3 regions of the Streptomyces sp. NPDC004658 genome follow, and region 2 is predicted to be linked to each of the others. Evidence: riboswitches for the same ligand, from Rfam matches in the RefSeq annotation. Region 2 holds a riboswitch; each other region holds the start of a gene.
The links. A riboswitch is a leader RNA that binds a small molecule or an ion and turns the genes downstream of it on or off. The one in region 2 is predicted to bind S-adenosylmethionine.

Region 1 (7,288 bases), on a different contig from region 2:
CCGCGCCCGCCATGCCGGGCGCCAGGTGCGGTTCCAGTTCCCGCAGCCGGTCCGCGCCGACCGGTACGGCGGTGACGCCGGCGGCCCGCTGGTCCGCGGCGAAGTCCCGCAGCGCGGCCAGGGCGCCGGGCGTCGGGGCGACCACGAGGCCGCCCTTGGGCTCGTACTCGATCGCGGTGCCCAGTTCGCGCGCCAGGCCCGCCCACAGCCGGCCGGACAGCAGCGCCAGTCGGAGCTCCGGGCCCGGCTCCTTGTCGGAGACGAGCAGGTTGCCCTCGCCGGCTCCGGTGGTGCCGCCGGCCACCGGGCCCCGGTCCACCAGTCGTACGTCGAGTCCGGCGCGCGCGGCGTAGAGGGCACAGGCCGCGCCCACCATTCCGGCCCCGACGACCACGACGTCGCAGGTCAGTCGCTTCGCCACGCCAGTACTATGTCACATGTTCCTGTCGGTGAGGAGTCCCCGGCGCCGACCTCGATTCCCAGGCGTGGACGCCCCCTTGACGTCGCACGGAGCCCGATCGACACTCCAGGGAGGGAATCCTAGTGAACAGGTAGGGAATCATGACGCGCCGCGACACGGGCACCGGTCACACCGGCCGGACGCCGTTGCGCGCTCCCCTGCTCACCTCCCGCCGCCACATCGACCTGCAGCGTGTCTGCAGCGCGATCAGCCACCGCCGCTGAGCCGGGCGCCCCTTCGCCTCCACCGACCGGTCACGCCCGCGCCGGCCGCGCCCCTCCGCACACCCACCACCCGGGGAGACGCATGTCCATCACTCCGCTCGCCGCCGTCCCGTCCACCCCCGGTACCGCGCCGGTCTTCCGGGGCCGGATCGGCCGGGACGCGCGCAGCGGCCACTACGCCGTGCCGCACCGCTACCGGCTCCATCTGTCGACCGCCTGCCCCGACGGGCTGCGCCTCGCCGTCGGCCACAGCCTGCTCGGACTGGAAGCCCACTGTCCGGTCACCCTCCTGCCCGCCGTCCCGGACTGTCCCGGCGGCGGCCACGCGGCGCTCCGCCCGCTCTACGAGGCGAGCGCCCACCACTACACCGGCCCGGCGCTCGCGCCCGTGCTCAGCGACGACTGGTCCGGACGCATCGTCAGCACCCACACCCCCGGCATCCTGCGCGACCTGGACCTGTTCCGGCCGGGCGGCCACGACCGCCTCTACCCCTCCGGGCTGGAGTCCGTGATCGAGGCCGTCGAGCGGATGTGCGCCGAGGGCATCGAGGAGGCCGCCCAGCGCGCCGGACGCGCCGGTGCCGACCCGGCCGAACGGGCCGCCGCCCTCGACGTGCTGCTGGACACCCTGGGCCGGCTGGAGCGACGGCTGAGCGGCGAGGAGTACCTGGCCGACGACCGGCTCACCGCCGCCGACATCGACCTGTGGGTCACGCTCGTGCAGCTCGACACCGTCCACCGCTGCCACCTCGACGCCTCCGCCGTGCACCGCATCGCCGACCACCGCTCCCTGTGGGCCTACGCCCGCCGCCTGGCCGCCCGCCCCGCCTTCGGCCGCCACCTCGACCTCGACGGCATCGCCCGCCGCCACCACGGCCGCTGCCAGGGTCTGGAGGCCGCCGGAGCAGCTGTCCAGATCCTGGACTGGGCAGGCCACGCGGCAGACACTTCCGACGCTTCTCGCAGGTGAGAGCCCGCCGCCGATGTCCACTTGGCGGACGACCGTTGACATTCGAACGGTCAACTGCCTTACTTACGGCTCAGAACGGTCATGAGCGTCAGCGCCAAGCCCTGGCTCGCTGACCGGCAACCCTCGCATCGCGGTGGGGTGCCCCAGGTGACGACCGGACCGGATGACGTTTTCGGTAAGCGCGAGGCCCCACGGGGCCGGAACAGTGACAGGTGACGCCATGTACGCAGCTCCCAGGACGGCCGCGAGCCGCCCCCAGGGCTGCGTACCGTCGTACGCCGGTCTCCTCGTCGCCGACCGCGCCGTCGATCTGCTCCGCGTGAACAGCGCACTGTGTACCGCACCGGGCTCTGCCCGCTGTCAGGGCTGACGTCTCCTCCCAGCCCCGCGTTCCCGCCGCACACCGTCCGCCGGATGTGCCGTTGTCCGCCCAGCCCCCGGTTCCGCGCCTGTCCGTGCGCCGCCTCGTGCCGCAGTGCCGTCGTGGCCCACCTCCGCTCCCGCGCGGCCCCGGGGTGACCGACTCCGCCGGAGCCGCCATGAGTGAAGCCCCAGGCGCCGCCGTCTCCCTAGCCGAGGCGCCGGCCCCCGCCGACACCCCGTCAAAGCCCTTGGAACCGCAGCGAGTACAGCCGCTGCGCCGCCCCGGCCGGTGGATCGTCACCGCCGTCGTCCTCGTGCTCGTCGCGCAGATCCTGCACGGACTGGTCACGAACCCCTTCTACCAGTGGGACCGCTTCCGCTACTGGTTCCTGCGCCCCACCGTCCTCGACGGCCTCCTCGTCACCCTCGAAGTCGCCGCGCTCAGCGCCGTCCTGGGACTGCTCGGCGGCATCCTGCTGGCACTTGCCCGGCTCTCCGGAAGCCCGGTGCTGCGCGCGGTCAGCTGGACCTACACCTGGCTGTTCCGCTCCGTACCGCTCATCGTCGTACTGATCTTCCTGTACAACTTCAGCGCCCTGTACAAGACGTTGAGCCTCGGGGTGCCCTTCGGGCCCGCCTTCGTCACCTTCGACGAGTCCCGGCTGGCCACCGACATGACGATCGCCGTGATCGGCCTCAGCCTCAACGAGGCGGCGTACGCGGCCGAGGTGGTCCGCGGCGGCATCCTCTCCGTCGACCAGGGACAGCACGAGGCGGCCGCCGCGCTCGGCCTGCCCCAGGGCTACCAGTTCCGCAGGATCGTCTTCCCGCAGGCCCTCAGGTCCATCACGCCGAACTACGTCAACCAGCTGATCGGCCTCATCAAGAGCACGTCCCTGGTCTTCTACGTGTCGCTGCTGGACCTGTTCGGCGCGGTGCAGTCGATGGGCAGCACCTACCCCGGTGACGTGGTGCCGCTGCTGATGGTCGCCACCGTCTGGTACCTGATCCTCACCAGCGCCGTGTCCGTCGTCCAGTTCTACGTCGAGCGGTACTACGCCCGGGGTGCCACCCGCACCCTGCCGCCGACCCCCTTGCAGAAAGCCCGGGCCGGACTGGCCGGCCTGCGGGCCCGGCTGCGCCGGGAGGCCGCCGTATGACCACCGCGCAGACCCTCCCGAAGACCGCGCCCGCCGCGCTCGAAGTGCACGGCGTCCACAAGTGGTACGGCTCCCACCACGTACTCGACGGCATCGACCTGACCGTCCGCCCCGGCGAGGTCACGGTGATCCTCGGCCCGTCCGGCTCCGGCAAGTCCACGCTGCTCAGGGTCCTCAACCACCTGGAGAAGCCCGAGACCGGCCACGTCAGCGTGGACGGCGAGCTGATCGGGGTGAAGCGGCACGGGGGCCGGCTCAAGGAACTCAGCGAGCGCGCCATCCTCGCCCAGCGCAGCCGGATCGGCTTCGTCTTCCAGAACTTCAACCTCTTCCCGCACCTGACCGTCCTGGAGAACGTCGCCGCGGCCCCCGCCGCCACCGGCAGGCTGAGCAGGGTGGCGGCCCAGGAACTCGCCTTCGAACTCCTCGACCGCGTCGGCCTCGGCGACAAGACCGGCGCCTACCCCCGGCAGTTGTCCGGTGGTCAGCAGCAGCGCGTCGCCATCGCCCGCGCCCTCGCCCTGCGGCCCGGGATCATCCTCTTCGACGAGCCGACCTCCGCACTCGACCCCGAACTCGTCGGCGAGGTGCTGGCCGTCATCAAGGACCTGGCGAGCGGCGGCACCACCCTCGTCATCGTGAGCCACGAGATCGGCTTCGCCCGCGAGGTCGCCGACCGGGTCGTCTTCATCGACGGCGGCCGGATCGTCGAGCAGGGGCCGCCCGGCGAGGTGCTCGACCGGCCCCGGCACGCACGGACCCGGGAATTCCTCGGCAAGGTGCTCTGACCGGACCCCCGCGGGCCGCTCCGCGCCGCCCACCCGGGCAGGCCGCCCCGGCCCTGCCGCCCGGATCCTCCACGACCACCGCCCCCCACGGCACCCAGCCCACCCCCACACCACACACCCACCCTCATCAGCGAGACAAGGACAGTCACGCCATGCCTACCCACCTCTCCCGTCGCGCCCTGATCCGCGGCATCTCCGCGGCGACCGCCGTCACCGCCCTCGCCACCGGGCTCGCCGCCTGCGGGGGCGACAGCGAGGCCGTCACCAAGACCGACACCACCGGCACGGTGACCGTGGGACGGCTGTCCAACGGAGCCGCCAAGGAGACCGCGCTGAAGGTCTCCGAAGTGAAGTCCATCAGCGCCGAACTGCCGGCCTCCGTGCGCAGGAGCGGCAAGCTCGTCATCGGCGTCGGCGCCCTGCCGTCGGGCTCCGCCCCCCTGAACTTCGTGGGCAGCGACCAGAAGACCCTCACCGGCTCCGAGCCCGACCTCGGCCGCCTGGTCGCCGCGGTCCTGGGCCTGAAGCCCGAGATCAGGAACTCCACCTGGGAGAACCTCTTCGTCGGCGTCGACAGCGGCAAGGTCGACGTGGCCTTCTCCAACGTCACCGTCACCGAGGAACGCAAGAGGAAGTACGAGTTCGCCTCCTACCGCAAGGACAACCTGGCCTTCGAGGTGCTGAAGAAGAACCCCTGGAACTTCGACGGCGACTACGAGAACCTCGCCGGCAAGACGGTCAGCGTGGGCGCCGGCACCAACCAGGAGAAGATCCTCCTGGAGTGGAAGGCCAAGCTCGCCAAGGAGGGCAAGAAGCTCACCGTCAAGTACTTCCCGGACCAGAACGCCACCAACCTGGCCCTGAGCAGCGGCAAGATCGACGCCTTCTTCGGTCCCAACCCCGCGGTCGCCTACCGGGCCCGGCAGACCGCGAACACGCCCAACGCCACCCGCAACGCCGGCAGCTTCTCCGGCGCAGGCGAGACGCTCCAGGGCCTGATCGCCGCCACCGCCAAGAAGGACAGCGGGCTCGCCGAGCCGCTCGCCGACGCCCTCAACTACCTGATCGAGCACGGGCAGTACGGCAAGTGGCTGGCCGCCTACGGCCTCTCGAACGAGTCCGTGGCGAAGTCGGAGGTCAACCCGCCCGGTCTGCCGCTGGACAACTCCTGACGATTCATCGATCTGTCGATATGGAGTCGAAAGAGGGCGTCGCTCCCGTGGCTCACCCGACCGGCGTCCGCACCGGCACGGCCCCGCCCCTGCCCGGCACCGCCGTCCTGGACAACGCCGTGTGGGCCGCCCTCACCGGCCCGCACGCCCCGCTCGCCGACCGGTACGGCCGCGCGGCCCGCTACCGGCCGGAGACCTACGCCTTCGCGGCGCTCGCCGACCCGGCGGACCCGGCGGCCTGGGCCGACCTGCACACCCTCGTCGGTCCGGGACACCCGGTGCGGGTCAAGCCGGTCGAGCGGGTTCCGGACGGCTGGGAGGTGCTCGGCGAGGGCATCGGCGTCCAGCTCGTGGACACCGCTCTGCGGGCCGAACCGGCTCCCGAGGCGGTGCGGTTGGGAGCCGGCGACGTCCCCGAGATCCTCGATCTGGTGGCCCGCACCCGGCCGGGCCCGTTCCTGGGACGGACCGTCGAGATGGGCACCTACCTCGGCATCCGGCACCGGGGCCGGCTCGTCGCCATGGCGGGGGAGAGGCTGCGGCTGCCCGGCTGGACCGAGATCAGCGCCGTGTGCACCGACCCCGCCTACCGCGGCCGGGGACTGGCCACCCGGCTGGTGCGCGCGGTCGCGGCCGGCGTCCGGGAACGCGGGGACACCCCGTTCCTGCACGCCGCGGCCGGCAACACGTCCGCGATCCGGCTCTACGAGTCGCTCGGTTTCACCCTGCGCCGCCGCTCCCGCATCGTGCACCTGCGCAGCCCGGGAACAACCGGCGCCGGGCGGACGTTGGACGTCACGACGGGATCCACCGGGCGGACGCCGGCCCGGCCCGCCACGCCCGACGGACGGAGGTGACGGCCGTGACCCGAGTGCCCCCGCAGGCACGCCCGCCGCGCGCCCCGCACCCGTACCGGTCCGTCCGGCTGCACTCCCGGCCGCACATAGACCTCCAGCGCGTGTCCGCCGCGCTCTGTCGCCCCTGACCTCTCCCCGGCCCTCGCCCCGGCCCTCGCCCCGGCCAGGGGCTCCTCCCGCCACGCCCGCCCGGGGCCCGCGCCGCCCGCCCCGGCCGCCGCCGGCCCCGCGGGCCGGTGGCCCCGTACGGACATCGGACATCAAGGAAGGCACCGACGTGTCCTCAGCTCCCTCCGCACCCCTGCACCTCGCCGTCGCCCTGGACGGCACCGGATGGCACCCGGCGTCCTGGCGCGAGCCGGTCGCACGCCCCCGCGACCTGTTCACCGCCGGCTACTGGACCGACCTGATCACCGAGGCCGAACGCGGTCTGCTCGACTTCGTCACCATCGAGGACGGCCTCGGCCCGCAGTCCTCCCGGCTCCTCGCACCCGACGAGCGCACCGACCAGGTCCGCGGCCTGCTCGACGCGGTCCTCATCGCCTCCCGCGTCGCCCCGGTCACCCGGAACATAGGCCTGGTCCCGACCGTAGTGGCCACGCACACCGAGCCGTTCCACATCTCCAAGGCCATCGCCACCCTCGACTACGTCAGCACCGGACGCGCGGGCCTGCGGGTGCGGACCAGCTTCCGCCCGGACGAGGCCGCGCACTTCGGCCGGCGCACCATCCCCCGGATCGACGGCTTCGACAGCCCGGACGCACAGCAGGCGATCACCGACCTGTTCGACGAGGCCGCCGACCACGTGGAAGTGATCCGCCGGCTCTGGGACAGCTGGGAGGACGACGCCGAGATCCGGGACGCGGCGACCGGCCGCTTCATCGACCGGGACAAGCTGCACTACATCGACTTCGAGGGCCGCTGGTTCAGCGTCAAGGGCCCGTCCATCACACCCCGCCCGCCGCAGGGCCAGCCCCTGGTCACCGCCCTCGCCCACCAGACCGTCCCGTACCGGCTCGTGGCCCGCCAGGCCGACGTCGGGTACGTCACCCCGCACGACGCCGACCAGGCCCGGGCGATCGTCGCGGAGATCCGTGCCGAGCAGGAGGCGGCGGGCCGCGCCGGCGAGACGCTGCACGTCTTCGGTGACCTCGTCGTCTTCCTGGACGACAGCCGGGCCGGGGCCGAGGCCCGCCGCGACCGCCTCGACACCCTCGCGGGCGAGCCGTACACCAGCGACGCCCGGATCTTCACCGGTACGGCCGCCCAACTCGCCGATCTGCTGGAGGAGCTG
Region 2 (7,288 bases):
CGCCCAGTCTGTGCGTGGTGGTGTACGGGCCGATGTGGCGAGGGTCTGTGGCGCGCAGCGGCTGCACTGACGGGCTCCCCCTGTCCGACGTGGTGTCAAGGGGAGGTTATAGCGCCGTCAGACCGCCGGCACGCAGCGGCCGTCCTCCGTGCGGTACTGCCACTTCGCGCCTTCCGCCACCAGCTCCCTGACGGCGTTCACGAAGCGCTCCACGTGCTCGTCCGGCGTGCCCGCGCCGAAGCTCACGCGGATGGCGTTGAGGGACTTCTCGCCGGGGGCGGCCTCGGGGGCACCGCACTCGCCCTGGCTCTGCGGGTCGCTGCCGAGCAGGGTGCGGACCAGCGGGTGGGCGCAGAACAGGCCGTCGCGGACACCGATGCCGTACTCGGCGGAGAGCGCGGCGGCGAAGTGGGAGCTGTTCCAGCCCTCGACGACGAAGGAGATCACGCCGACGCGCGGGGCGTCGTCGCCGAAGAGGGACAGCACCTTCACCTCGGGAACGGCGGCCAGGCCCTCGCGGACCTTGGCGATCAGGTGCCGCTCGCGGGCGACGAGGGTGTCCCAGCCGGCCTCGGTGAGGGCCTTGCAGGCGGAGGCGATGGCGTAGGCGCCGATGACGTTCGGGGAGCCGGCCTCGTGCCGGGCGGCGGTCTCGTGCCACTCGACGGCCACGCCGCCGTCCTCGCGCCGGGTGACCTTGCGGCTGGCGCCGCCGCCCGCGAGGTACGGGTCGGCCGCCTGGAGCCAGTCGGCGCGGCCGGCCAGGACACCGGAGCCGAAGGGGGCGTACAGCTTGTGGCCGGAGAAGGCGACCCAGTCGACGTCCAGGTCGCGCAGGTCCACCGGGTGGTGCGGGGCCAGCTGGGCGGCGTCCAGGACGATGCGGGCGCCGTGGGCGTGCGCGGCGGCGGCCAGTTCGCGCACCGGCCACAGCTCGCCGGTGACGTTGGAGGCGCCGGTGACGCAGACCAGGGCCGGGCCGTGCGGGTCGCGGTCGGCGAGGGCCCGCTCCAGGGTCTCCACGGCCTGCCGCGGGGTGCGCGGGGCGTTGAGGTAGGTGACCCGCGCGTCCTGCCAGGGCAGCAGGGAGGCGTGGTGCTCCGTCTCGAAGACGAAGACCTGGCAGTCGGCCGGGACCGCCCGGGCCAGCAGGTTCAGGGAGTCGGTGGTGGAACGGGTGAAGATCACCTGGTCGGCGGGGCGGCAGCCGAGGAAGTCGGCGACGGTCCGGCGGGCGTTCTCGAACAGGTCGGTGGAGAGCTGGGAGAGGTAGCCGGCGCCGCGGTGCACACTGCCGTAGTACGGCGCGTACGCGGCGACGTCGTCCCAGACGCGCTGGAGGGCGGGGGCGCTGGCCGCGTAGTCCAGGGCGGCGTAGGTGACTTCGCCGCCGGTGACCAGCGGGACGGTGACATCTCGCCCGAGAACGGGCAGAGGGGTGCAAACGGTCTGGTCGGCGGCAGCGGTGGAGACAGACATGGCGGAACTCCCGTGACAGGAATGCGAGAAAGGCAGAAAGGGACTGCGAAGGGGTGTGCGGAGGCGGGGCTCTGCGGCCCTAACGCATTCGCTTGCTCACGGAAGACTCCCTCGAACGACCAGGACCCCTGGTTGGCGAGGGGTCCGCGCTTGCCGTAGGCCTTGCTGCCGTACGACCTGGTCTTCACCCGGGGCACCCCGCCACGGACGGAGGGTTGCCGGACAGTCGGCCGGGGCCTCATGACTGTCACTCATGACCTGGTACAGGAACGTACGTGAGTGATCGTCGTCCCGCAACCCGTGTCCGGATCGCGGGACGACTCCCGAGGGTGTCAGGCGTTGCTGACGGCCACCCAGCGGTCCAGGGTGCGCTTGGCCGCGCCCGAGTCGATCGACTCCGCGGCTCGCGCCATGCCCGCGCGGATCTGCTCGGTGAGCGGCGCGTCCGCCGGCTCCAGGGCCACCAGCGCCGCCGCCGAGTTCAGCAGGACGGCGTCCCGTACGGCCCCCTTCTCGCCGTCCAGCAGCCGCCGGGCGACCTCGGCGTTGTAGGAGGCGTCGGCACCGCGCAGGGCGTCCACGGGGACGAGGTCGATGCCGACGTCCCGGGGGTCGAAGACCTCTTCCGTGACCTTGCCGTCCCGGACCACCCAGACCCGGGAGGGGGCGGTGACGGTCAGCTCGTCCAGGCCGTCGTCGCCCCGGAAGACCAGCGCGGAGTTGCCGCGCTCGGCGAGGACACCGGCGACGATCGGCGCCATGCGGGGATCCGCGACACCGACGGCCTGCGACCGCACCTGCGCGGGGTTGGTCAGCGGGCCCAGCACGTTGAAGGTGGTGCGGATGCCCAACTGGCCGCGGGCCGCGGCGACATGGCGCAGCGACGGGTGGAACCGCACCGCGAAGCAGATGGTGATGCCGGCCTCTTCGGCCACCTCAGCCACCCGCTGCGGGGTCAGGTTGAGGTTGATCCCCAGCTTCTCCAGGACGTCGGAGGAGCCGGAGGCGGAGGACGCGGCGCGGTTGCCGTGCTTGACGACCTTCGCGCCCGCGCCCGCGACGACGATCGAGGACATGGTGGAGATGTTCACCGTCTTGGCGCCGTCGCCGCCGGTGCCGACGATGTCGACGGCCGGCCCGGGCACCTCGATGACGTTGGCGTGCGCGTACATCGTCCGGACCAGTCCGGTGATCTCCTGGACCGTCTCGCCCTTGGCGCGCAGGGCCACCATGAACCCGGCGATCTGCGCGTCGGTCGCCTCCCCGCGCATGATCAGGTCCATCGCCCACGCGGTGTCGTCGGCGGACAGGTCCCGGCCCTCCAGCAGACCGTTCAGCAGGGCGGGCCAGGAGCGGCCCGCCGCGGTGTCGCCTCCAGCGGGGGTCACAGCGCTCATCAGCCGCTCCTTGAACAGGTTCCTGCTACGTCGTACACCACCCTATCCAGCCGGACGGAAGGGCGAGGGGCCCCGTCCGCAACCCGGACGGGGCCCCTCGGTGTGGCGTGGCGACGCGGGGATCAGTGGTGGCCGTGGCCGCTCGTGATCTCCTTGTACTCCTCGACGGTCGGCTTCGGGATCTGGTTGTCCTCGCCGAAGTAGGCGGTGGACAGCTTCGCCCGCAGCTTCTGCGAGGCAGGGATCTTGCGCTCGACCCCGTTCTCGTCGACCGTCGGACCGATCTCGGCCGGCTGGTACTGCTCGTGCGCGGTGAGCGTGTGCAGCTGCTCCTGGCTGAGCGGCTCGTGCACCTCGATGAACTCACCGTGCGGCAGCCGCTTGATGATGCCGGTCTCGCGGCCGTGCAGCACCTTGTCGCGGTCGCGGCGCTGGAGGCCCAGGCAGATCCGCTTGGTGGCGATGAACGCGATGACCGGAGCCACGAAGTAGGCGATCCGCACGAACCAGGTGACCGCGTTGATCGACAGGTGGAAATGCGTGGCGAAGATGTCGTTGCCGCCACCGATCAGCATCACGAAGTACACGGTCAGCCAGGCGACACCGAACGCCGTACGGGTCGGCGCGTTGCGCGGGCGGTCCAGGATGTGGTGCTCGCGCTTGTCGCCGGTGACCCAGGCCTCGATGAACGGGTACACCGCGATCGCGCCCAGGATCACGCCGAACAGCACCAGCGGGATGAACACGCCGAGGACGAGCGTGTGGCCCCAGAAGTTGATCTCCCAGCCCGGCATGGCGCGGATCAGGCCCTCGGCCATGCCCATGTACCAGTCCGGCTGGGCGCCGGTGGACACCTGGTCCGGCCGGTAGGGGCCGATGGCCCAGATCGGGTTGATCTGCGCGATGGCGGCGAGGGCCGCGAGCACGCCGAAGACCAGGAAGAAGAAGCCGCCGGCCTTCGCCATGTACACCGGCAGCAGCGGCATGCCGACGACGTTCTTGTTCGTCTTGCCGGGGCCCGCGAACTGCGTGTGCTTGTGGTAGAAGACCAGGATCAGGTGGCCCACCACCAGGCCGAGCATGATGCCCGGCAGCAGCAGGATGTGGATCGAGTAGAAGCGGGCCACGAAGTCGCCGCCCGGGAACTCCCCGCCGAAGAGGAAGAACGAGATGTACGTGCCGACGATCGGCACGGACAGGATCGCGCCCTCCATGAAGCGGACACCGGTGCCGGAGAGCAGGTCGTCCGGGAGCGAGTAACCGGTGAAGCCGGTGAACATGCCCAGGACGAGCAGCAGGAAGCCGAACAGCCAGTTGATCTCACGCGGCTTGCGGAACGCGCCGGTGAAGAACACGCGCATCATGTGCACGAACATGCCGGCGATGAAGACGACGGCGCCCCAGTGGTGGATCTGCCGGACGAGCAGACCACCGCGCACATCGAAGGAGATGTGCAGGGTCGAGCTGAACGCCTCGGACATCAGCTGTCCCTGGAGCGGGACGTAGGAGCCGTGGTACTCCACCTCGTTCATCGACGGGTGGAAGAACAGCGTCAGGTAGACACCCGTCAGGATGATGATGATGAAGCTGTAGAGGCAGACCTCACCCAACATGAACGACCAGTGGTCGGGGAAGATCTTGCGCATGTTGGCCTTGGCCAGGGAGTAGATCCCGAGCCGGCCGTCGGCCCAGTCGGCGAGACGCTCGCCGGCCGGTGCCTGCCCGCGCGAGCGGGAGGTCTCGTTCGCTGAAGTACTCATCCGCGCTCCCAGAATGCAGGACCGACGGGCTCCTCGAAGTCGCCGAGCGCCTGGAGGTAACCCTCACTGTCCACGCCGATGCGCAGCTGCGGCAGGGCGTGGCCGGCGGGACCGAAGATCACTCGGGCACCGTCGGAGAGGTCGAAGGTGGACTGGTGGCACGGGCACAGCACGTGGTGCGTCTGCTGCTCGTACAGGGAGATCGGGCAGCCGACGTGGGTGCAGATCTTCGAGTACGCGACGATGCCCTCGTGCGACCACTCCAGCTCGCGCTTGTCCTTGATGTTGCCCGGCTGGAGCCGGACGATCATCAGGGCGGCCTTGGCGATCTCCGTCTGGAACTCCTCGGAGTGCTCCTCCAGGCCGTCCGGCTTGGCGAAGGTGAGCGAGCCGACGGCGACGTCCTCAGGACGCAGCGGCTGGTTCGTGTTCATGTTGACCAGGCGCTTGCCCTTGGCCCACATGGTGTGGCGCAGCTTGGTCCCCGGCGCCGGGCCGAGACCGCCGAGCAGCATGACGCCGGAGAGCGGCACCAGGGCCAGCGCGCCGAACATCGTGTTGCGGATCAGCTTGCGGCGGCCGAGCGCCGACTCCTTGGCACCCTGGCGGAAGTCCGCGTGGACCTTCTCCCGGACCTCGGGGGAGGCCTCGATCGGGTGACGGTCGTCGGCGACCTCCACGTCGGACATCAGGGTGCGGGCCCAGTGGACCGCGCCCGCGCCGATGCAGAACAGCGCCACACCGAGGGTCAGGCCCAGCGCGAAGTTCAGCGCGTTGATGTGCCCGATCGGGAAGACGAAGATCTGCTTGTCGTGCGGGATGGCCAGGTAAGCGACGATGAAGCCGATGGTGGCCAGCATCGACACCGTGAACAGCAGGGCGACGTTGCGCTCGGACCGCTTGGCGGCCCGCTCGTCGATGTCCTGGATCCGGTGCTCGTGCGGGGGAAGCCCCGGGTCCGCGAACGGGTTCTCCTCGTCCGCGATCCCTACCGCGCCGTGCGCGTGGTCCTGCTCAGCGGGCAGGTTCTCTTCTGGAATGTCTTGGCTACTCATGACTTCTTGGCCTTTGCGGTCCGAGCGGCGACCCAGACGGCGACCACGATGAGCGTGCCCAGGCCGAAGATCCAGCCGAACAGACCCTCACTGACCGGCCCGAGGCCGCCCAGCTCCAGACCACCCGGGTTCTCGGTCTTGTCGCCGTCGACCGCGTTCAGGTACGCGATGATGTCCTTCTTGTTCTTCTCCGACAGCGTGGTGTCGGGGAAGGACGGCATGTTCTGCGGGCCCGTCTGCATGGCCTCGTAGATGTGCTTCGGAGCGACACCCTCCAGGCTCGGCGCGAACTTGCCCTTGGTCAGGGCGCCGCCCTTGCCGGTGAAGTTGTGGCACTGCGCGCAGTTGGTGCGGAACAGCTCACCGCCCTTGGCGATGTCCGCGCCCTCGGGGCCGTACTGCTCCTTCGTGGGCACGGTCGGGCCGGCGCCCAGCGAGGCGACGTACGCGGCGAGCTGGTCGATCTGGGCCTGCGTGTAGATGTTCTTCTTGCGCGGGATCTGGGCGCCCTGCGAGGTGGCGGCGGGCATACGGCCGGTGCCGACCTGGAAGTCGACGGCCGCGGCGCCCACGCCGACGAGGCTCGGGCCGTCGGAGGAGCCCTGGCCACCGGTGCCGTGGCAGCTGGCGCAGCCGACCTCGTAGAGCTTCTTGCCCTCCTTGATGGTCAGGGACTGGGAGGTTTCATCGGCCTGCGCCTTGCCCGCGGGCGCGAACGCGGCGTACAGCCCCCCAGTGGCCGCCAGCGCGAGGAGTAGGACGACGACCGCCGCCAGCGGATGGCGTCGTCGTGCGGAGAGCTTTTTCACGGATTACCCCGGTGTCAGGATCTTCTGCGTCGGTGCTTCTGGATGTGCGGGAGCGGTCCCGGCTACTTGATCAGGTAGATCGTGGCGAAGAGGCCGATCCAGACGACATCGACGAAGTGCCAGTAGTAGGACACGACGATGGCGGCGGTCGCCTGCTCGTGGGTGAACCTCTTGGCCATGTAGGTGCGGCCGAGGACCAGCAGGAAGGCGATGAGGCCGCCCGTCACGTGCAGGCCGTGGAAGCCGGTGGTCAGGTAGAACACCGAGCCGTACGGGTCGGAGGACAGCGAGATGCCGTCCTTCTTCACCAGCTCCGTGTACTCGTAGATCTGACCGCCGATGAAGATCGCACCCATGATGAAGGTGAGGATGAACCAGCCACGGAGCTTCTTCACATCGCCGCGCTCGGCCGCGAACACGCCGAGCTGGCAGGTGAGGGAGGAGAGCACCAGGATCGTGGTGTTCGTGGCGGAGAAGGGCACGTTGAGTGCCTCCGCCATCTCCTTCCAGTGAGCCGGTCCGGTCACCGACCGGAGGGTGAAGTACATCGCGAAGAGGGCCGCGAAGAACATCAGCTCGGAACTCAGCCAGATGATGGTTCCGACGCTGGTGAGGTTCGGCCGGTTGACCGACGGGTGCGCGTGCCCGGTTTCTACTGTCGTTGCTGTCGCCACGACCGACATTATGTCGGTCGCTTATCTCGCGCTCACTCCGGGGGGTGCCGTTCGGAGTGTTGCCACCTCGCAGACCGGTGTTGACGTGGTGTTCATGGGGACGATGGCGGGAGT
Region 3 (7,288 bases), on a different contig from region 2:
CGTGGTGGCAGACCGTCGCCCTGATCGGTGCAGGGGGAGCGGCAGCCGCCGGAGCCGAGGTGATCGAACGGCGCATCCTGCGGGTTAAGCGCTTCCACGCCTACCGGGAGATGCTGGAGAACCCAGTCCCGCACCCGGCCGAGGCGGTTGCGGACCCCAGTGTCTTCCGGCTGCTGTCGCCGCTGCACAGCCCCGTCCCCTTCCGCGACCGCGACGACGAGCTGGCCCGGCTGCGGCACTGGTGCGAGGACGAGACCGATCCGCACCCGATCATGCTGCTCGCCGGTGACCGCGGCGTCGGCAGATCACGGCTGGCGCTGGAACTCGTGCGGGCGCTCGGCGATTCGTGGACCGCCGGGCGGTTGCTGCGCGGCCACCGGCAACTGTTCCCGGCGTTACGCGACCGGGCCAGGCCGGCGCTGGTCGTGGTGGACGATGCCGACCTGCGCTCCGACGTCGACAGCCATCTGCACTCGGTGGTCCGCGCGGACGTCGTCCCGCTGCTACTGGAGTTCGGTGCGCGTGCACACGACACGACGCCGGTGCGCCTGCTCTTCGTCGTCCAGCACGCCGAACGCTTCCGTGCCGTGGTCGGCGAGGAACTGAACTACTCCCAAGGCGACCCCGACGTGCTCCGCTTCCTCGCCGACGCGCCCGTATTGAATCTCGCGCCACCGGTGCTCGGCCAGGCCGTTCTGGCCGAGCGCCACGCGGAGGCAGTGGCCGCCTTCACCGCGGCCCTCTCAGACGCCGCGGGCACCGGGCGGGCGGACGACACCGAGGCGGCTCACGCCGGTTCCTCCCTGGGCACCGTGCCCGTCCGGCCCGAGCGGACTCCCCTCCAGACCCCCCTCGATCTGCACGCCCAGGCCCTCGTCACCGCGCTGACCGGTGAGCCGGTGCGCGCAGTCCCCCGGCGCTTCGAGGAAGTCGCCGGTGTCCTCTTCGAACGGGAGCGCCGGCGCTGGCGGCGCAGCGCCGCGTCGTTCACCGGACCGGGCGTTCCCGCGCTGCCCCGGCTGCCCGACCACCCCGGCCTGCCGGAACGCGTCATGCTGACCCTGCTGTTGACGGGTCATCGGGAATACGTCAGCGCCGCACACGCCCTCGAACGGCTCCCCGAGTTCGCGGGACTGGAGGAGGAGCAGATCTGGTCCGCGGCATACGCCTGGGTGACCTGGGCGCTCGCGCTGCACGGCGGGACGCACCCGGCCACCCGCATGGCGGAACCCTGGATCGGACCGGAGACCTTCACCCACTGGTTCCTGACAACACGGCTGCGCACCGAGCCGGACCTGTTCGACCGCCTGTGGCCGGGACTGGACGCACATCGCTCCGAGCACCTGGCGGGCCTGCTCTGCCGGGCCTGCGAGGACTTCCCCGCGGCGGGCGAGATCCTGCAACGGTACGTCGCGAGCCACCCGTCGGCACACGGCTACCACGCCGTGCGCGGCGCCAGGGTGCTCGCCCGTCCCGAGCGGGTGGACCTCTGGATCGCCGAGGGTCTGCGCAAGCCGGAGCCTGGGTCCCGCCCCGCCCTCAGCGCCCCGGTTTCCCGCGACATGTACAACCTGGCACGACAGGCCCTGCCCGAGCTGGTGCCACGGTCCCACGCCGTGCTGATCCGCGCGTACCAACGCGCCCGCCGGGCCGAGGACAAGCAGGAGCGACAGCGCCGGAGGGAACTGCGGCGCCGGGGGCGCGGTTCGCGCACCTGACCGCGCTGCGGCCGTGGACTTCCGGGTACAGGACGACTCGGACGCCTTCTTCCACCTGGTCTCGTACAGGCCCCTGGTGGTCACACGCTCACCCGCGCCAGGGCGTCGGCCAGGAGCGCGGTGACGTCGGCGCCGTGCGGGTCGGCGTAGCTGTCGTGGTGGGCGACAAGACGGGCAGTGCGTCGAGCGGTGTTCAGCCTGCGGTGAGCCGGCGGGCCTCCAGGCGGAGGCCGTGGCAGACCTGCCGCCCATGGTCGTCGCCCGGCCTGGTTCCGGTCAGGATGGCGGGGCGGCCAGGACGGCCTTGGCAGCCAGCCGGAGATTCCTGATCATTGGATTCGGGTCGCCCTTGCGGCTGACCAGGACGACCTGGCTGGAGGGAGCACCCTCGATCGGGACGGTTACGAGGTCGGGACGCAGCGAGCTGCGCCGATCGCCGACCGGTAGGACGGCGATCGCCCTGCCACTCGCGACGAGTTCGAGCTTGTCCTCGTAGCTCTCGATCGGCGGCACGCCGGCCCCGAGGATCCGGTAGGACGTCCAGTCCGCGGTCTCGAACGCGCACGGGGCCGCCTCTTCGTCGGCCAGTTCTTCCGCGGTCACCGACGCGCGGTCGGCCCAGGGATGGCCGCGGGGGATCACGAGCATCCGGGGTTCCTCGTACAGGGGAGTCGTGGACACGTTGTCGGCTGTGAGCGGCAGCGGGGTTCGCGCGATCAGGGCGTCGACGCGCTTGTCGGACAGTGCGCCGACGTCGCGGCAGCGCAGATGCCGGGTGGCGATCTCGGCGTCCGGGTGACGGTGGCGTAGTTCCCGTACGGCGGCGGTGATCACCAGGTCTTCGACGTAGCCGATGGTGATGCGTTCGGTCTGGGCTTGTTCACGGACGGCTAGTTCGGCCTGGCGGGCGGCCTGCAGCAGGGCTTGGGCCCGAGGGAGGAATGTCTGGCCGGCCGGAGTGAGCCGGGTTCCCTGGGGTGTGCGGTCCAGCAGTCGTGTGCCGAGATATTTCTCGAGCCGTTGGATCTGGCGGCTCAGCGCCGGCTGGGCCACGTGCAGGTCGGCGGCGGCCCGGCCGAAATGCTGGTGCGCCGCCACCACGGTGAAGTAGCGCACCAGCCGCAGTTCCAGGTCCTGTCCGAGATCGTTCACCGTTCCAGGGTACGCGTCATGCCGTTTCGGAATGACGGGTTGCCGAAGGGGTCTTGGACGGCCATGCCGTCCGGGGCCTTGACTGAAGGAGCAACGTTTCCCTGAGAAAGCGACAGGCGCGATGAAGGCGATCCAGTTCCACGAGGCGGGCGGCCCGGAAGTTCTGCGGTACGACGAGGTGCCGGTTCCCGAGATCGGTCCGGGCGAGGTGCTCGTGCGGGTGCACGCGGTGGGCATCAACCCGCCGGACTGGTACCTGCGTGAGGGGATGAAGGTCATGCCGGCCGAGATGAGGCCGGTGCTGGAGTTCCCTCTCATCCCCGGAACGGACATGTCGGGCGTGGTCGTGGCGGTCGCTCCGGACGTGTCCGGGTTCGCCGTCGGTGACGAGGTCTTCGGCATGCTGCGGTTCCCGGGATTCGACGGCCGGACGTACGCCGAGTACGTGGCCGCGCCGGCTTCCGACCTGGCTCACAAGCCGGCCGGTCTCGACCACGTTGAGGCGGCCGGGGCGCCGATGGCCGTGCTGACGGCCTGGCAGTACCTGGTCGACCTCGGCCACGACGTGCCGTCTCCGTTCACCGGCCAGGTGCACCAGCCGGTGCCGATCACGCCAGGGATGACCGTGCTGGTCAACGGGGCCGCTGGTGGAGTGGGTCACTTCGCGGTGCAGCTGGCGAAGTGGAAGGGGGCACACGTCATCGCGGTGGCCTCGGGGCGGCACCAGCAGTTCCTGCGCAAGCTCGGCACGGATGAGTTCATCGACTACACCACGACCCAGGTCACGGACGTGGTCAGCGGCGTCGACCTGGTGATCGACACCGTCGGTGGCCCGGACAGTTCACGTTTCCTGACCGTGCTCAAGCGCGGCGGCACCATGCTTCCGGTGTTCTTCGCCCAGTACGATCCGGAGGAGACGGCGCGTCTTGGCATCACCGTCTCGAACATTCAGGTGCGTTCCAACGGCCCCCAGCTCGCCGAGATCGGGCGCCTGTTCGACGAAGGCAAGCTCCAGGTCGGGGTGGACAGCACCTACCCGCTGTCCGAAGCGGCCAGCGCACACACGCGAGCCGCGCAGGGCCACATCCAGGGCAAGATCGTGCTGACGGTGGTCTCGTGATCGCCGACCTCCAGCAGGCGGTGGCGCACTACGCCCATGCCCTGGACGAGCTGAATGCGGCCGAGCTGGAAGCGGTCCTGACCGAGGACACCACCTGGACCTTCACGATGCCCGGACAGGGGGTGCCCGGCTCGGTCGCCGGACGCGCGGCGGTGCTCGACTTCATCCGTGACGGGCACACGGCCCGGACCGGAAGGGTGCGGCACCACCTGGGCAACGTCGTGGTCACGACGACGGGCGCCGCCACCACCGAGGTGCGGGGGTGCGCGATCGGGTTCGGCGACCCGGGTTCTTGATCCGCCAGCTCTGTGCGATTCCCAGCCCGGGTGAAGCGCTCGAGTGGCCTGAGCACCCAACTGAGCGGCGCGAAGGCCCGCACTCCGCCGCCAGGGCTCCTGAAGGAGGGCGCTGTACTCGTTGGGGTGCTGCTCTCGCATGATGCTCATGACACCCTGGCCAACGGGAGCAACAGGGCGCAGAACGCCTTGGCCTGGGGCCGTCAGCCGGTCACCGCTCGGTCAAAGGCACGTGACAGCGTGTCCAGTGGACGCTCCAGTCGCCATCGAGCGGGGTGTAGCCGGCCTCCCGCACCCGTTCCGTCGCTTGCTCCAGGTGGCTCCGCAGTTCTTCGAGACTGCCGCTGCCCAGCTCCTTGCCGTCGGCATCCAACTCCAGCTGGAGGTACATGACGTGGTCCTCTCCCCGGTGCTCCGCAGAGAACTCGACGGTGTAGCCGTGGCTGCCCCGGCTGTAGATGCACACATAGTGCCGCGTGATCTCGTCCGGATCGAAGCCGTACTCTTCGAACACTTCAAGGGTCTCGTACGGCGGGTCCGTGACGTCGCACGAGCTGCTCCACCACTGGATCTGCCAGAGGCCGTCCGGGGTCCATCCCTCCGTTTCCAGCCTTGCCTGGGCGAGTTCGGTGAGGGTGGTGAGCGCTTCGAACCAATCTCCGTCGGTGTCCGAGGTGATGTCCCCGCCCAGGTGATGGGCTGACTCCCGTCCCGTTCCTTCGGTGAGGTCGTCCACGACCGTCAGAACACAGCCCGTGTCCTGCTGGTACTCCACCTTCGCGTACCGCCGCTTGGCTTCCTCGTCTCCCCGGCGGTTGCCGGGCATGCCGGCAACCGTCCGAGGATCCGTCCCGTCGGCCTCCTCACCTTCCGCAGACACCGGGCCCGGCTCCTGCGGACCCGCAGGCGCGCGCCGACGAGGATTGAGGCAGACCGACTCCAACCGGGCTTTCCCGATACGACCGCTGATCAGCGACCCTGGAACACGATCCTCCTGGTTGACAGCACGTGCCTGAAGGGATCGGCCCGCGCTGCGGTAGAAGACGACGTCGAATCCGCGGTCGAGCCACTGGTCGAAGACTTCGTCAGTCCCTGGCCGGCCGGAGCCGCTCGCCTCGGCCGTGCGGAACAGCGCACGGGCAGCATCGAGGCCGATGGTCACCAGACCTGCGCGGCCCGGCTCTGCGACGGCAGACATGGCGGGTTCGGATGCCCGCTCAGGCTTCTGGGTCTGCCGCTCCATCGGCACTTCGGGGATCGCGTCGGAAACGGGCACAGGCGATCAACCTTCCGGAGCCGATGGACCCCGGTAGTGCACTTCCGCACCCCGGTGATCTGCGGTTTCCAACGCACCGCGCGCTGGGCTGGTCGTCACCCGGGGCATCCGCGGCGAACGGTGGATGTCGGCCTGCAAGCCGGGACTTGACGCTGGAACTCGTAACCGGGCGCGAAGCTAACACCCATTCCGGATCTGCACAACGTGATCCACAACGCTTTGCCACACGACCAGTGCTGTGGCATTGTTCCGCTCGGTCACAGCGCCGATCGCGCCGAGGACCGGCTCCCACGAACCTGTGGGAGCGAGCACCGATCTCCCTGCCGGTGGGTAAGGGGGTCCTTCGTCCACAGGAGGCCCTCGTGCAGGTCACTGACGCTGCGACCACACCACCGAACTCGGAACTCTACCGGCGCACGGTCGTCGATATCCGATTCCAGGGCCGAATGGTACGGATCGATCCGCGTCCGCGAGGCACGGCCGAGGGCCCTTTCCCTGAACTCCCGGGACCTGCTGGCACCGCCGCCCCCCTCGTCGTCACGGCGTCCGACCCTTGCGCCCGCCCCGTCCTCGCCGAGGACAACGCCGGCACCCAGGCGCGGCTACTCGACGAGTTCGACCGGCGAGGGCTCGGGTGGTGGCCCGCAGCGGGAGGCGATGCGCACGGCACGCACATCGAGCAGAGCGTCGCCATCGCGGGTCCGAGCGACTCGGCGGCGCGTGAACCGGGGCGGTGCTCCGGCCAGGACGCGGTCTTCGCCCGAGCCCCCGGCGCCCGGTGTCTGATGTCCTGCGACGGCGGCGCGACGGACATAGGCGTGGTCCTCGTGCATGACGCTGTTGGGACCATCCCCGCGGGTACCAGGAGCAGGCGAAGGGCGCCTGGGAGCTCCCACGCACCCTCTACGGCACCTCCGCCCGCCGGGCCGGAGACAGCGCAGGTCAGTCCGCCCGTCTGAGCAGCGCCCGCGCCATCTAAGGACAGCGCACGTCCATCGCTGCGTGATTCATGCGCATCCCCCTGCGTGCGGGCCGTCCGACTCGACATCCGAGTCCGGCGGTCCCTGCCGCACCCGAACAGCAACCACCTCGAGCCAGGAGGGGCCCCATGGCCACGAACCGACAGATGAGCCGCGCCGACTTCGAAACCATCTCCGCGGCCATCGCTGAATCCGACGACCAGGACTTCCACGCCCGCCGAACCATCGCCTTCAACCTCGCCGACGCCCTGACCAGCACCGCGGACCGCTTCGACCCCGTGCTCTGGCTGCGCCAGTGCAAAGTCGGGCCGCTCTCCCCGGCCGACGTGGCCGGTTGGACTAAGCGCCTGGAACTGCGCGTGATCTCCATCGGCAGGCGGCGCCGCAACAGCCTCACCATGGGCTACACCCAGACCGAGCAGTACATCGACGCCGACGACAACCCCCTGGACGAGCGCAAGTAGGGACCATCCCCGTGGGTGCTGGCAGTGGTGCCGGCCGTGGGGGTGCGTTCGCGGCCGAGCAACTCGGTGTCGAGGTGCCCGCCAGTGCGACCCGGTCCACGCCGGTTTGAGGTGTCGCTGCGGGACACGACTGTGCCCCGGATCGCGGGGTGGTCCGGGGCACAGCGGCCGGTCTGCCTGCGACGGCGGAGCGCGGAGATTGTGCTTCAGCTCTTGGAGCCGCCAGGGCCTAACCCTCCGGCCCGACGCACAGTGGGTCGCGGTCTACCCGAGCGCTGGAAC

Region 1: another riboswitch for S-adenosylmethionine. It lies ahead of ABZV94_RS33955 (amino acid ABC transporter permease); the one in region 2 lies ahead of ABZV94_RS23765 (aminotransferase class V-fold PLP-dependent enzyme).
Region 3: another riboswitch for S-adenosylmethionine. It lies ahead of ABZV94_RS18660 (hypothetical protein); the one in region 2 lies ahead of ABZV94_RS23765 (aminotransferase class V-fold PLP-dependent enzyme).

The regions. Positions count from the first base shown of each region.
Region 1 is NZ_JBEXKG010000158.1:1,566-8,853, forward strand. It holds gene ABZV94_RS33940 (FAD-binding oxidoreductase) at 1-421, opposite strand, end outside; gene ABZV94_RS33945 (putative leader peptide) at 562-684, shown strand; gene ABZV94_RS33950 (glutathione S-transferase C-terminal domain-containing protein) at 767-1,654, shown strand; SAM riboswitch class IV at 1,732-1,842, shown strand; gene ABZV94_RS33955 (amino acid ABC transporter permease) at 2,194-3,177, shown strand; gene ABZV94_RS33960 (amino acid ABC transporter ATP-binding protein) at 3,174-3,965, shown strand; gene ABZV94_RS33965 (ABC transporter substrate-binding protein) at 4,118-5,137, shown strand; gene ABZV94_RS33970 (GNAT family N-acetyltransferase) at 5,185-5,994, shown strand; gene ABZV94_RS33975 (putative leader peptide) at 6,009-6,122, shown strand; gene ABZV94_RS33980 (LLM class flavin-dependent oxidoreductase) at 6,272-7,288, shown strand, end outside.
Region 2 is NZ_JBEXKG010000074.1:1,155-8,442, forward strand. It holds gene ABZV94_RS23760 (protein kinase) at 1-67, opposite strand, end outside; gene ABZV94_RS23765 (aminotransferase class V-fold PLP-dependent enzyme) at 118-1,479, opposite strand; SAM riboswitch class IV at 1,621-1,738, opposite strand; gene trpD (anthranilate phosphoribosyltransferase) at 1,812-2,876, opposite strand; gene ABZV94_RS23775 (cytochrome bc complex cytochrome b subunit) at 2,999-4,636, opposite strand; gene ABZV94_RS23780 (Rieske 2Fe-2S domain-containing protein) at 4,633-5,691, opposite strand; gene ABZV94_RS23785 (c-type cytochrome) at 5,688-6,500, opposite strand; gene ABZV94_RS23790 (heme-copper oxidase subunit III) at 6,563-7,183, opposite strand.
Region 3 is NZ_JBEXKG010000047.1:45,136-52,423, forward strand. It holds gene ABZV94_RS18640 (hypothetical protein) at 1-1,718, shown strand, start outside; gene ABZV94_RS18645 (LysR family transcriptional regulator) at 1,995-2,870, opposite strand; gene ABZV94_RS18650 (NADP-dependent oxidoreductase) at 2,992-3,990, shown strand; gene ABZV94_RS18655 (nuclear transport factor 2 family protein) at 3,987-4,286, shown strand; gene ABZV94_RS18660 (hypothetical protein) at 4,498-5,562, opposite strand; SAM riboswitch class IV at 5,619-5,729, opposite strand; gene ABZV94_RS18665 (DUF3293 domain-containing protein) at 6,009-6,521, shown strand; gene ABZV94_RS18670 (hypothetical protein) at 6,671-7,006, shown strand.